DNA from 3 places in the Neobacillus sp. PVCKKU3 genome. Region 3 is predicted to be linked to each of the others. Evidence: riboswitches for the same ligand, from Rfam matches in the RefSeq annotation. Region 3 holds a riboswitch; each other region holds the start of a gene.

Region 1 (4,653 bases), on a different contig from region 3:
ATTTGTATTTTTCCCTGGCCCGGTTTAAGCAGTCCGGTAATTAATTTAAAAAGTGTACTTTTCCCTGACCCACTTGGGCCAATAAGAGAAACAAACTCCCCCGCCTTTAAATCGAGCGAAAGTTGTTGAAAAATCGGCTGCATATCCCTATCAAACGTATATGTTAAATCTTCGATGTGTAACATATTTGAATTAGACAGGCCAATCTCCTCCCTCATAGACCATGTCCCAGAACATATACTCAAACCTGGATGTGGTGAGAAAATGCTCTTCTAAAACCGCCAATTCTCTCTCTGGTTTTCCTTCCGTTAATTGATCTAACAAATCGATTAGCCAGAGAGCCAGCGACCCAAATTCATCAGAAGAGTACATTTTCACCCAGTCGCCGTATAATAGATGATCGCTAGAGTTTTGATAGTTTTCTGCTAGCATTTTACCGATTTCCCAATAGCTCCACATACATGGCAGCAGACTTGATATTAATTCCTCCAAAGAACCATTTTGAGCCACATTTAACATGTAGCGGGTGTAAGCTAAATTAATCGGAGTAGCTTCGGTGCCTTCAAGATCCTGTTCCGAAATTCCAAACCGTTTCGCATACTCGCGGTGAAGGTCCATTTCACCATGTAAGGTTTCATCTAAAAGCTTTGCAAAAGCTGCCATGGTCTCAACATCTCTCGCCTTCACAGTTCCAAACGCAAACAACTTTGAATAGTCAATAAGAAACACGTAGTCCTGCTTCATATAGCGGATAAAAGATTCGACTGGAAGATCGCCACGTCCCAACCCGACTACGAATGGATGCTTATGTGTTTTCTCCCAAATTCCCTTAACTTTTTCAAAAAGCCGATCAGAAAATTTCATTGGCTTTACTCCCCCTTTCGTGTGTTGCACCAGACAGCAATAAATTGAGCTAACACTTTTGTAAAGTCTAACAATTGCTGAATCTCGACCTTCTCATTAACAGCATGGGCATCCTCTAGTTTTCCCGGCCCAAAAATAACTGTCGGAATTCCTGCACGGCCAAGCCAGCCTGCATCTGTTACCGTCGTTGACATATCGAGTACAGGCTTTTTCATAAGCGTTTTTTCAAAGGCGCTTGCCAGCATTCGGGTTCCTGAATGGTCCACATCAAGCTCCAAGGAAGGAAATATTTCACCACGATCGATTATCATGGATTTACCGCCCCAAACAAATTCCGGTGGATTGTCACGAAGCCATGGATCCGCAGCTGCCACTGCACCAATATGCTGCTCAATCTCCTTTATAATCTCTTCGTAATCTTCATCTGGGTAGAAATGAACGGTAACCCACAAGGCGCAGCGGTCGGCAACAAACGCAGCATGCCTTCCGCCCTCGATTACAGCAGGATTAATTGTATTCATACCTGGTGGAAAACCTTCGTAACTTTTTGTCACAGCCCAGTGGCGTTCAAGGTCTTGAAGGCCTTCGATGATTTTCGTCATTTTTTCAATCGCACTGGCACCATTGATGCCTCCGCCGGCATGAATCAGCCTTCTCCTCATCCCATCATGATAGGTTTCTTTGCTTTGAATCGTTATCCAGCCGGTTATGACGCCGCCCTGCCCTTGAATATGTAAATTGCTTGTGTCAACTACCACTGCATAGTCAGCAGAATAGCCCCTTTCCAAACAAGCAAGCGTTCCTGCCTCGCCAACTTCTTCTCCAATAACAGACTGAAATTGCAAATCTCCTTTAAGCGGAACCCCAAGCTCTTTTAAAAGTTTTATAGCAATGAGGGATGCGGCAATACCGCCTTTCATGTCGGCAACACCGCGTCCATATATATAAGAATCCTTGATTCTGGCAGAAAACGGGGCCGCCCCCCATTCCTTCTCGTCGCCAACCTCAGCAACATCCACATGTCCATTGACAATTAAGCTGCTATATTGCTCAGAGGATTCACCCTTTAAAATTCCAACCACATTCGAATCCCCAGGATATACTTCCCACATATCGGTTTGAAATCCCATCTCTCCTAAATAGCTTTTAAGAAACTCCTGGATTCCCGTTGTATTCCGGGCCGGAGGACTTTCAGTCGGAAACGCAATTAGGTCGCTCAAAAGTTTAAGCAGTTCGGCTTCCCTAGCTTCCACTTCTTGTCCGATCGTTTCTATTAAATTTTCCAGACCAACCATTCCTAAAGCCTCCTAAATTTATTCTAGGTTTTAAAAAAATAACACCCACTCTTTATAGCAAAGGTAAGAGTGGGTTCTGATCGTTCCACTTCCCTCCGCTGGAATCATCCAGTTCAGGTTCAAAGGGTTCGGAGCTGTGCCCATCTCAAGCCTTTTAGGCTTCCCCCAGTGAAGGTTCTATTTAGTTACTGTGATATTTTTCTCGCCAAGCCGCACTTTCTTCCTTAAGAAAATCGTTAAAATCACAAATCCAAGCAGTGCTCCGGCAAAGGAACTGAAAATAAATAATGGGATAAACCCGAATAGAGTTGCTTTCTGCCCGAGGATTAGGGTTGCAATAGGATAGGAAAGCAATGCTCCAAGAATTCCCGTCCCAATAACTTCTCCTATAACAGCAAAGTAGATTTTTCTAGTTTTCCAAAATAATAGTCCGGCTAGAAATGCCCCGACCATACTTCCAGGAAACGCAAAAAGCGAACCTGTGCCCATCATATTCCGAAGCAGGGAGACACAAAAGGCCTGGGCCACGGCATAATAAGGGCCCAACAGAACCGCGGAAAGAACGTTTAAAAAATGCTGCATTGGAAAAACCTTTGTAAAGCCAATCGGAATCACGACCAAATTACTTGAAAGAGTCCCCATCGCAATCATCATAGCAGTTAACGTAAGCTTATACGTTTTTTTCATGATCTCTTCACTCCCCTACACTTTTTCGCAAAACCTTCGCAGCTAAGTGCGGTGAATCGGCAAGGCTGATGGCGGTAATAACGGAAACACCATCCGCACCGGCTTTAACGACAGTTGCCGCATTTTCACTTGTAATTCCGCCAATTCCAACAATCGGTACAGCAATTCCTTGACTTCGCAGTTCCTCGATCAGTGCAGTCCCTCTTGATGGCTTTGCATCGGCCTTCGTTTTTGTTGGATAAACCGGTCCAATTCCGAAATAATCGGCACCAGCGCTAAGTGCTGCTTCGGCCTCCTCCGGCGTATGAACGGATACTCCAAGAATTTTATTATCGCCAATTTGATTTCTGACTGTTTCAGCCGGTTCATCTTCCTGACCAATATGAACCCCATCTGCGTCAAGCGCGATTGCCAGTTCAAGATCATCATTAACGATAAACGGAATTCTGTGTTCTTTGCATAGGCTTTGCAGTTTTTTCGCAAGAGCATATTTTTCTTCCCCGATTAAAGCCCCTTCGCCTTTTTCCCGAAATTGAAAAAAGGTAATTCCTCCGGCGATGGCTTCTTTCAATACCTCAACCGGGTCCTTCCTGCAATTGGCTGTTCCCATAATAAAATATACTTTCAAGGCTTCCCGTAAGTTTATCATGATTGGACCATCTCCATGATTCTTTTCCGGTAAGCCCCATGGTTTGTCGGCCCATGTCCCTGTCCAATCGAAATCCCATCTTCAATTGCAGCCTGAATAAAATCCTTCGCCTTGATGACCGCTTGATATACATCTGCTCCCTTAGCCAGTTCAGCAGTAATCGCTGCTGAAAAAGTGCAGCCAGTGCCGTGTGTGTTCTTGGTCGGAATTCGCTTACTCGTAAAAGTATAGAATTCTTTTCCATCGAAGAGGAGATCTGTTGATTCTGAAGGGTTTTCATCATGGCCGCCTTTCAGCACAACGTTTTGCACCCCTAAGGCATGTAATTTTTTTGCTGCCTCCTGCTTATCTTCTGCTGTACGTATAGACATCCCGGTTAGGACCTCAGCCTCTGGAATATTCGGGGTAACCACTTTGGCAAGCGGCATTAAAAATTTCTGCATCGCAGAAATTGCTTCAATTTGCAGCAAGGAAGCCCCGCCTTTTGCGATCATTACAGGATCCACAACAACATTATCCCAATGATATTTTGTAAGATTAGCAGATACAGCTTCAATAATTTCCGCATTAAATAACATACCCGTTTTCACCGCATCGGTCCCCATGTCCTCACCGATGGCTTTCATCTGTTCGATAACCGCTTCTGCTGTCATTGGATAAACTCCATGGACACCTAATGTATTTTGCGCTGTAACAGCGGTTAATGCGGACATGCCAAAAACCTCTAACTCCTGAAACGTTTTTAGGTCCGCCTGAATTCCGGCTCCACCGCCTGAATCGGAACCTGCAATCGTTAACGCCTTTTTCATTATTGCCCTCCTCCTGTTAATTTCTTTATGGAAGAATAAAGATTGATGTCATCTGCAGCAACCTTCGAAAGCTGGTTCAAAAATTCGATTTGAAAGCTTCCTGGGCCTGATTCCACCGTTAGTTCCGCCGCCTTTTCTGCGGCTATTCCGTATATCGAGACTGCAGCAACAGCTGCCTGCAGTAAATCCTTCTCCACCCCGGTAAATGCACCAATAACTGAGGTTAATAGACAACCAGTACCTGTCACTTTTGTTAACAATGGATGTCCATTAGCCACAACATAAGTGGTACTCCCATTCGTAACGACATCTTCCTTCCCTGTAATGACGACGATACAGTTTAATTTTT
Region 2 (4,653 bases), on a different contig from region 3:
TTCTAACGACCGCAGATTTCCCCCATAGTGGTACATTTAAAGACCGTGTTTATCACCATCCCGTATTGCAATAAAAAAACCACCGCCTACCAGCAGTGGTTTAAGAAACAGACCGAACGCGGCCGAGCAGCTTCGCCAGCCCCACAAATTTACCCTTAAACAATGCGCCGCGAATAAAATAGTAGCAGACGCTGATGCCGAGGAAGTCCTTAAACAGGTCAAATAGCGACGCGGAGCGGTATGGATAGAACGATTGGTGGATTTCGTCACTGATGCCGTAGAAGGCCGCAAACAGGGCACAGGCCAAGTTCCAGCCTGGTGTAAAACTGAAACCGGCGACAGCATTGCTGCGCAGGTCAGCGTCACCGCGTCTAAACGTCAAACATGCGAGGACTAGTAATACATATAAAATCGCAAACTCTATTAAATGCAACGATTCTTTAATAGTATGGTCAATATTCGAATCGGGCAGGCGCACGAAGTGGTCCGACGGCAGGCTCGATTGAATGAAGATGGCTGCCATGTAAAGCACGGGCAGGACCCGCAGCACCCATTTTAACACTTTCATGAAACAATTCCCCCTAAAAATTTTTCAAAAAGATGCATAAAAACGCAGGCGATTACAAAAAATAAAATTTTTTTCAGACTAGTGTATATAATTCTAGTTATCTGTTCAGAATGATTGCTGAGGTGATGAAAATGAGAGAGGAAGAAAACAAACGATCTTCTCAAAGTTCCAGCGTAAAACGCTTTTTCAAGAAGCGTTGGGTATTTCCAGCCATCTATATCGCAAGTGCAGCAATCATTTTAACAGGTGTTCTTTGGTACCAGTCCAGCGCAGGAGACTCAGACAAATACGATTACAAGTCTACTGATATTACTGGCAAAAAGACCAACCCGCCTGCAGTTGAAGTTAACTCGGCTTTAGAAAACGTCAAAATGCCGGTGAAGGATGCAGCATCAGCAGTGATCAAGACAAAGTTCTATGATTTCACAGCCAAAGCTGAAGACCAGGAAGCCGCATTAGTATTCTACGAGAACACATACAATCCGAATACTGGTGTCGACATCACCATGAAAGACGGCGAAACGTTTGATGTATTAGCATCACTAAGCGGTAAGGTCGTTCGAGTGGAAGAAGACGCAGTGCTTGGAAATGTCATCGAAATTGAACACGACAAAGGTATTGTAACACAATATCAGTCCGTGAAAGACATTAAAGTTGAAGTTGGCGACAAGGTGAAACAGGGAGATGTTCTTGCCAAGGCTGGGCAAAGCATGTTCAATGAAAAAGCTGGAACACACGTCCATTTTGAAATTCGTAAAGATGGCGTCGCGGTTAACCCTAGTAAGTATATCGACAAACCGGTAAGCACTTTACAAGAAGCGACTCCTTCAAACAGCAAGGAATCCATGCAAACTCCTAGCGAAAAAAAGCAGCAGGAGTTGGAGGATCCAGCTGGCTCCGACGACCAGTCTTCCGATAAGGAAACAGACGACGGCAAGACCAAAGAAGACGAGTCCACTAACTCAAAAGAAAAGACAAATTCTTAATATAGCAATTGTAAGTAAAGGGGAAGGGGAATGCTTCCTCTTTTTTTTGCGTTTTTTTTTCAAAAAAAAGAATCCGGCCGCTAGCCAGATTCCGCACGTTATCAAAAAAATAGGACCCGGCCGATTGCCGAATCCAACACGATATATTAAAAGGGGGGGTTATGAAAAAGTGTGACTAAGATTGTCCTTTTCACACTCTTATCTTACCCTCCAGATATGAACAAACTATGAACAAAAGGTGAAAGTTTGAAAAACAGTTATGAGAATTATCTGTTCTGATAACCACAAAGTTTACCAAAAAGTCCTTTCCATTTTCAAAAATTTCTGATATATTTTGACTGTAAGATGATAACTTAATATTGTTTGAAATGCTCTACTGGGGGGGTCCGATGGCTCGGACTGAGAGAAGAATGCATAAATTCTTTGACCCTTTGAACCTGATCTGGATGATGCCAGCGTAGGGAAGTAGTATCAAAGGTGTCCGTGTTTAATTTGGGTACCGCTACTTTTGGATGAAATAATCAGGTTCTGTGCAAACAGAACCTTTTTGTATTGTCCTCTATTACTTTCCAGTAATGAACTGCGCTGTAACTCCCAGGGTGCAAATTCAAACCATTTTGAAGGAGGAAGTTACATGCAGAAGCAAGTGGAAGGGAACATCGAGTTAAAATCACAATTCACTGGAAGTAAAAAGGTATATGTCGAAGGGGCAAGCCCCGATCTTAAGGTTCCTATGAGAGAAATTCAACTTAGTCGAACCGTTGCTGCTTTTGGAGAAGAAGAAAACGAGCCTGTTCGGGTCTATGATACGAGCGGCCCCTACACAGATTTGAATTATCAGGTCGATATTCAAAGCGGACTTCCAGCATTGCGCAAGAATTGGATTCTCGAGCGGAATGATGTGGAGGCTTATGTTGGAAGAGAAATAAAGGCCAAGGATAACGGATACCATGAAGGGGACCAACGTGCAAACCTTGAATGGTATCCTAATGTAAACAAAACACCCCTAAAGGCTAAAACAGGAAAAAATGTCACCCAGATGCATTATGCCAAAAAAGGCATGATTACCCCTGAAATGGAGTACATAGCCATTCGTGAACATAGGGAACCGGAATTTGTTCGTGCGGAAGTTGCCAGCGGGAGAGCGATTATCCCAGCCAATATCAATCACCCGGAAAGCGAACCGATGATTATAGGGCGAAACTTTCATGTGAAAATTAATGCAAATATCGGGAATTCGGCTGTTACCTCCTCTATAGAGCAAGAGGTTGAAAAAATGACCTGGGCAACTCGCTGGGGCGCCGACACCATCATGGATTTATCAACGGGAAAAAATATCCATACAACGAGAGAATGGATCATTCGCAATTCTCCCGTACCAGTTGGAACGGTCCCAATCTATCAGGCACTCGAGAAAGTAAATGGGATTGCCGAGAATTTAACATGGGAAATTTACCGCGATACGTTAATTGAACAGGCGGAACAAGGCGTCGACTATTTTACAATCCATGCCGGCGTTTTGCTGCGATATATTCCTTTAACGGCAAAACGGACAACAGGCATCGTATCCCGCGGCGGCTCGATTTTGGCGCAATGGTGCTTGGCTCATCATAAGGAGAATTTCCTCTATACTCATTTTGAAGAAATATGTGAAATCCTGAAACAATATGATATCTCTGTTTCTCTTGGAGACGGGCTTCGTCCAGGCAGTATTGCCGATGCAAATGATGAAGCACAATTCGCAGAGCTTGAAACGCTCGGAGAATTAACAGACATTGCCTGGAAACATGATGTGCAGGTGATGATTGAAGGGCCTGGTCATGTACCGATGCATATGATCAAAGAGAACGTCGATAAGCAAATGGAAATTTGTAAAGAAGCGCCATTTTATACGTTAGGACCTTTAACCACCGATATCGCACCAGGATATGATCATATTACTTCAGCAATCGGAGCAGCGATGATCGGCTGGTTCGGAACAGCGATGCTCTGTTATGTGACACCCAAAGAGCATTTGGGCTTACCGAACAAAGATGATGTCCGGGAAGGAGTCATTGCTTATAAAATTGCCGCTCATGCCGCTGATTTGGCCAAAGGGCACCCCGGTGCGCAAAAAAGAGACAACGCGTTATCGAAAGCCCGTTTCGAATTCAGATGGGAAGACCAGTTTAATCTTTCTTTGGATCCGGAGCGTGCAAGGGAATACCATGACGAAACATTGCCATCGGAGGGGGCAAAAACAGCCCATTTTTGCTCCATGTGCGGGCCGAAGTTCTGTTCGATGAGAATATCACATGACATTCGGGAAAAGGCAGCGAGTAAAGAAGTGGACATCGAAGAAGGCATGAGGAAAAAAGCGGAGGAATTTATTCATGATGGATCAAGAATTTATCGATGAGACGAATTCCATTAAGGTAATAAAAATGAATGAAGAAATAGACATCCTAAAACAAAAAATTCATAGCTTGGAAAAGGAAATTGAAAACATTCAGCAACATTGCCGGCATTTATTTTCCGAAACGTACGGTATGAGGAAATGCCGAAAGTGCGGTTTCGCAGAAAGCACCTATTATTAATTTCATTCACCTAGTCACAAAGCAAATCCCGGTTTAATAGCCGGGGTTTTTTAATGCCGCTATTTTCCTTAGGAGTTTTGTCCTGAAATTGGCGATGGGGTGTTTTTGTTGCGGTAGATTGGAGGGCTTGGGCATATGTTAAAGAGTCAGCTGATTATACCTGGAATACAGGATGACCTACGTTGCTTTGATGAGAAATCTGTCTAAGGTTGTGTTAAAATGGTAAAAAAAGGAGGGGTTTGCCTTGAAAAAAGTTGCCGGGCTGTTGCTTGCCGTGGTGCTGGGTGTTTTGCTTGCCAGCTGCAGCAAGGAGCCAACGCCGCAGGATCGATTTTCCGAGTACATAGCCTTATGGAATAAGCAGAAGTTTGCTGACATGTATAATTACCTTTCGAATGATGCCAAAAAGAAAATCTCTAAAGATGATTTTACGAACCGCTATAAGAAAATCTACGACGATTTACAGATTACTGACCTCAAGATTGACTTCAAAAATCCGAAAGACGATAAACAGAAGGATAAA
Region 3 (4,653 bases):
CTCTTCATCCTTATCTGGTATGGAAAGAGGGCACATAAAGGAGAAATCAATATTCAAGTTTAATAGAATTAAATCTTTAAAAGTATATTTGGAAGGTGAATAGTATGAGTCGCTTAGAAGGTATGAAGAAAATGATGACAGGTGAAGTACCAATTTCACCAGTTGCGGAAGTCCTTGGGTTTCAAGTGGTAGAGGTGGAAGAAGGCAGAGTTGTGATTGAAATGGAAGCTTCTGATCGATTACATAACCCAATGGGGACGCTGCACGGCGGGATTCTGTGTGACATTGCGGATGCTGCGATGGGATATGCTTTTGTCACAACGCTCTCAGACGACGAACTGTTTACGACAGTTGAAATTAAATTTAATTTCCTTAAACCGATTTTTAAATCGAAGCTTCGAGCAGAGGGGAAACTCATTAAGAAAGGCTCTACAGTGGGATTGCTGGAATGTCATGTATATGATGAAAAAGGAAGTCTAGTCGGGCATTCTACTAGTACATGTATGATATTAAAAGGAAATACGGAACGAAAGCGAGTTCAGCTAAAATAAAACATGGGGACGGTTCTCATGCTTCCAAAACATAAGAACCGTCCCCGTGCGTCACCACTTGTGAATTTTGGTGGGGATTAATCGTAGCGGACTTGGTCTTCTCCCTCCAGAATTAACTCCAATTCTGTTAAAAAGTTGAGTTGAAGCGGTGCCGGTAAACGCTCGATTATATCACTGATTTCAGGAAGATTTTCTGCATCATCGATAGTGGCTGGCGGTTGGACCAATTGCTGATACCAAATCTTTAATTCGTCAATAAACTCATAAAAATGCCTTTCAAACCGTTCGGCACATTCTTCGCTTTCATCCTCTGAAGCGGTCTTCATCATTTCCCAATCCAGAAGGGCAGCCTCCAATTTCTCGTAAACACGATTTATCACATTATCACTCCTTGGCTATTAGTATCTAAGCGAAAGCCTAACAACAAGGCGTTCCTTGAACAAATACTGCTATGGTTTTGAGTATACAGAAGCAAGCCTTTTAAGACAAAGGATTCGTCACTTGTTATGACTTTTGGTCTAATTCGTAATGGAATTTCCTTCATGTAGGAGGTTCAGGGGCTCAAATGTTTCAAGCACTGACGCTGGGGCCTTGGTTCTCCCTCTTTGGAAATAAAAAGATGGGCAGCTTTTTACAGAGGCAGAACCAAAGTGATTTAAATTTGATAAAAGGGCTTATCGAAGCTGGAAAAATTACACCAGTCATCGATAAAAGGTTTAAATTAAGCGAAATTCAGGAAGCATTCAAGTATTTCGAACAAGGGCATGCTCAAGGTAAGGTAGTTATTACAATTTGAAAACTATTAATTAAAAAATGCACCGTTTTGGCTGTGCTTTTGAATTCTAATTCTGTTTAATAGGAAATGTAAGTTGAAAGGTAGTTAAGTGATTATCTGACATACATTCTATTTCACCGTGGTGTTTCTCAACAATATTCTTACAAACGAATAAGCCGATACCTGTGCCTAGTTTCTTAGTAGTGAAGAAGGGTTCGAAAATTAAATGTACTGCTTCAGGATCGATAGTAGGGCCATTATTAGAAATACGAATCTTAATTTGGTGATCATCTATATTTGTTTGGATATTAATTTTCCGCAGATTTTCTTCTTCCCACACAGCGTCAACTGCATTTATTAATAGGTTTAGAAAGACTTGTTTTAACTCATTCCGATCGCCAGTAATACAAATATCAGCATCGATATTTGTATGAATTTGGACATTGCCATCGACGATGCTTGGATAGAGGAAATCAAGCACTTCTTCTATTAATAAATGGATGGTAATGTCTTCATTCTGGCTTTCTGCCAGCATGTTCAGTTTAGATGTATGAAGGAACTGAGTAATTCTGAACTTAAGTTGATCTAATTCTTGGCTGACGACATCTAAATACGGTAGATTAGGATGCTCGTGTTTTAATAGTTTTATAAAGCCCATAACGGAAGTGAGCGGGTTGCGAAATTCATGAACAAAGCTCGAAGACATTTGTCCAAGAATCGCCAACCGGTCCTTATGTGTTTGGGAAATAAATAAATTTTGTTCTTGTAGTTTCTTATCTTTGATTTCGGTGTACTTAGAAACAGCAAAGTAACAGAATAAATCGAACTGTTTATTGACCAAATCAATAATTGCCTGGAGATCTTCTGGCATGAGTCCAGATTGGTTTAAGTATTTAATAATAATACTCCTACCCAGATTAACATTATAAACAAACTCCCCAATATTGATATTAGCCTCGACCCGTTCTAGGGCTACTTTGTGCGCCAGTAATTTAACATCTTCTTCCGAAAATCCATTTAACATAGAATTAGTTATAAGATGGTACATTAAATGACCGTTCTTTAATATTAGCTCTGGATTATCCCGGTAATAATGGATAATAATTTGCTCTTCCCAAAAATGTATAAACTTTTGTTCATTCTCAATTAGAAATTGGCCTACTTTTTTATCCATACACAGCCTGCTTTCCACTATATTAAAGTGATTATAGCATAAAAATTTGATGCATGGGGACGGTTCTCGTGCCTCAAAATAGGTGTAAATAAGAAATATTTCAAAGCAATTTGATGAAATGTACGAGCAAATAAAGTTTGAAATGTTTGACTTTTTAGAATAAAATGTTACCATATATCCATATAAGGTAATCTTTTCAAATGAATATGAATCAAATCCGCTAGAGGTGCCTTTTTGAAAAGGCTGAGATTGAAGTGTGACTTCGGGACTCTATGAACCTGATCTGGTTAATGCCAGCGTAGGGAAGTGGACAACGGGATTTTTGGAGAGCAAAATTTTTATTTCTAAATTTCGGCCACTTTCTTACAAAAGGAAGTGGCTTTTTGTTTTGCCTGTTTTGCGCTTCCTTAGACCAGCGAAATCCATTCAAAGGGGGGAGTTGTATTTTTACTAGTCTAAAAGAAAAAGAGTTGCATCTTATATCCAATGGTAAAATGCCGATCGACCAATTGGCTGAAATAGCGAAGGATATTCATCCATTTGTAACTGCGCTACACTTGCGGGAAAAACAAAAATCAGCAAAGGAGCTTTTTCAAGCAGTCGAACTTTTAACAAATGCAAACGTCCCTCCATCAAAAATCGTGATTAACGATCGGGTAGATGTTGCAATCGTGGCAAAAGCCCTTGGTGTTCAATTAGCCTATCATAGTTTAGATACAGCCTGTGTAAAAGAACATTTTCCTCAACTTAGGGTCGGGACCTCCATTCACTCCTACGAGGAAGGACAAAATGCAAAGGAGAAGGGTGCTGATTTCGTTCTATACGGTCATGTCTTCCCTTCGCAATCAAAACCAGGAAAGACCCCAAAAGGGCTAGAGGAATTAACACGGCTGTCACAGCTGAACATTCCGGTGATTGCCATTGGCGGGATAACGCCGGAGAATACGGAAGAGGTCCTACAGGCAGGGGCAACGGGTATCGCTGTCATGTCAGGTGTTTTAGATGCTCGTGACCCCTTATTAGCCGTAAAGTCTTACATACATGCATTTTGAGATGGAGGTGGGAAATATGGATCATACATTTGATGTTGCCATAATTGGAGGTGGTGTTAATGGAGCCTCGATTGCCTATCAGTTATCAAAGCAAGGAAGAAAAGTCATCATTATTGAGAAAGAACAAATCGGCTGCCAAGCATCAAGTGCTGCCGCCGGAATGCTGGCTGCGCAAGCTGAACTTGAACATGAAGGTCCATTATTTCAGTTGGCGATAAAAAGTCAAGCAATGTTTTCGGCTCTCGCAAATGAATTATTGGAAACGACTGGTGTGGACATCGAGTTTGTCAATAAAGGGATGTTAAAAATTGCAGAAACCGAAGACATAGTAGAAGAAGTAAAAAAACAGGTCACCTTTCAAAAGAAATGGGATCCAACCATAAAATGGCTGGATGCGAAGGAATTACGAGAAATGGAACCGTCACTTTCACCAAGCGTACCTGGAGCGATGTATCTACCGAACGACGGGCATGTACAGCCTGCAAAGCTAACGCAGGCGTTCGCAAAAGCGGCGGTCCATTTTGGTGCTAAAATACTTGAAAATACCGAAGTGCTATCCTTTCTTTATCAAAACGGTCAGGTGATAGGGGTGCAAACCACAAACGGAACCATCCTTAGTGATAACTTTGTTGTTGCGGCCGGTGCTTGGGCGGCCCAATTAATGCGTGAATTTGATTTAGAGATGAACATGTATCCTGTTAAAGGTGAATGCTTTTCCGTTAAAACAGAAGGGCCAATTATCAATAGAACCATTTTTTCAGATAAACGCTGCTATCTTGTACCAAAAAAGAATGGAGAAATTTATATTGGTGCGACCATGATTGAACATACATTCGATAAAAAGGTAACAGCAAAAGGGATTGCCACTTTGCTGGAAAGAGCAACCCAAATCATACCGCAAATTAAAGAGGCAGCGTGGGAGCGGGTGTGGGCTGGAATTCGGCCACAGACAGGTGATGGACTGCCTTACATTGGCGCACATCCGAGGTGGAAAAATTTGTTTGTGGCAGCAGGGCATTTTCGCAATGGGATTCTACTTAGCCCGATTACAGGGAAACTAGTGGCTGAATTAATCGAAGGCAGACTGAAAGATGAGAATCT

Evidence for each region. Region 3 has a riboswitch for thiamine pyrophosphate ahead of tenI (thiazole tautomerase TenI). Riboswitches for the same ligand answer to the same signal wherever they lie in the genome.
Region 1: linked by a shared signal. The riboswitch ahead of ACNQGS_RS04630 (acetylornithine deacetylase) and the one ahead of tenI (thiazole tautomerase TenI) in region 3 are both predicted to bind thiamine pyrophosphate.
Region 2: linked by a shared signal. The riboswitch ahead of thiC (phosphomethylpyrimidine synthase ThiC) and the one ahead of tenI (thiazole tautomerase TenI) in region 3 are both predicted to bind thiamine pyrophosphate.

What each region holds. Positions count from the first base shown of each region.
Region 1 covers NZ_JBLVQN010000004.1:172,399-177,051, forward strand. Annotated here, with positions in the region: gene ACNQGS_RS04620 (ABC transporter ATP-binding protein) at 1-185, opposite strand, end outside; gene tenA (thiaminase II) at 193-864, opposite strand; gene ACNQGS_RS04630 (acetylornithine deacetylase) at 870-2,159, opposite strand; TPP riboswitch at 2,233-2,336, opposite strand; gene thiW (energy coupling factor transporter S component ThiW) at 2,337-2,846, opposite strand; gene thiE (thiamine phosphate synthase) at 2,854-3,495, opposite strand; gene thiD (bifunctional hydroxymethylpyrimidine kinase/phosphomethylpyrimidine kinase) at 3,492-4,304, opposite strand; gene thiM (hydroxyethylthiazole kinase) at 4,304-4,653, opposite strand, start outside.
Region 2 covers NZ_JBLVQN010000019.1:105,209-109,861, reverse strand. Annotated here, with positions in the region: gene ACNQGS_RS14645 (nuclease-related domain-containing protein) at 1-74, shown strand, start outside; gene ACNQGS_RS14640 (VanZ family protein) at 101-568, opposite strand; gene spoIIQ (stage II sporulation protein SpoIIQ) at 700-1,554, shown strand; TPP riboswitch at 1,923-2,035, shown strand; gene thiC (phosphomethylpyrimidine synthase ThiC) at 2,189-3,952, shown strand; gene ACNQGS_RS14625 (hypothetical protein) at 3,927-4,130, shown strand; gene ACNQGS_RS14620 (penicillin-binding transpeptidase domain-containing protein) at 4,375-4,653, shown strand, end outside.
Region 3 covers NZ_JBLVQN010000020.1:23,920-28,572, forward strand. Annotated here, with positions in the region: gene ACNQGS_RS14765 (MFS transporter) at 1-63, shown strand, start outside; gene ACNQGS_RS14770 (PaaI family thioesterase) at 105-551, shown strand; gene ACNQGS_RS14775 (hypothetical protein) at 629-931, opposite strand; gene ACNQGS_RS14780 (zinc-binding dehydrogenase) at 1,117-1,347, shown strand; gene ACNQGS_RS14785 (histidine kinase N-terminal domain-containing protein) at 1,394-2,674, opposite strand; TPP riboswitch at 2,713-2,822, shown strand; gene tenI (thiazole tautomerase TenI) at 2,971-3,552, shown strand; gene thiO (glycine oxidase ThiO) at 3,569-4,653, shown strand, end outside.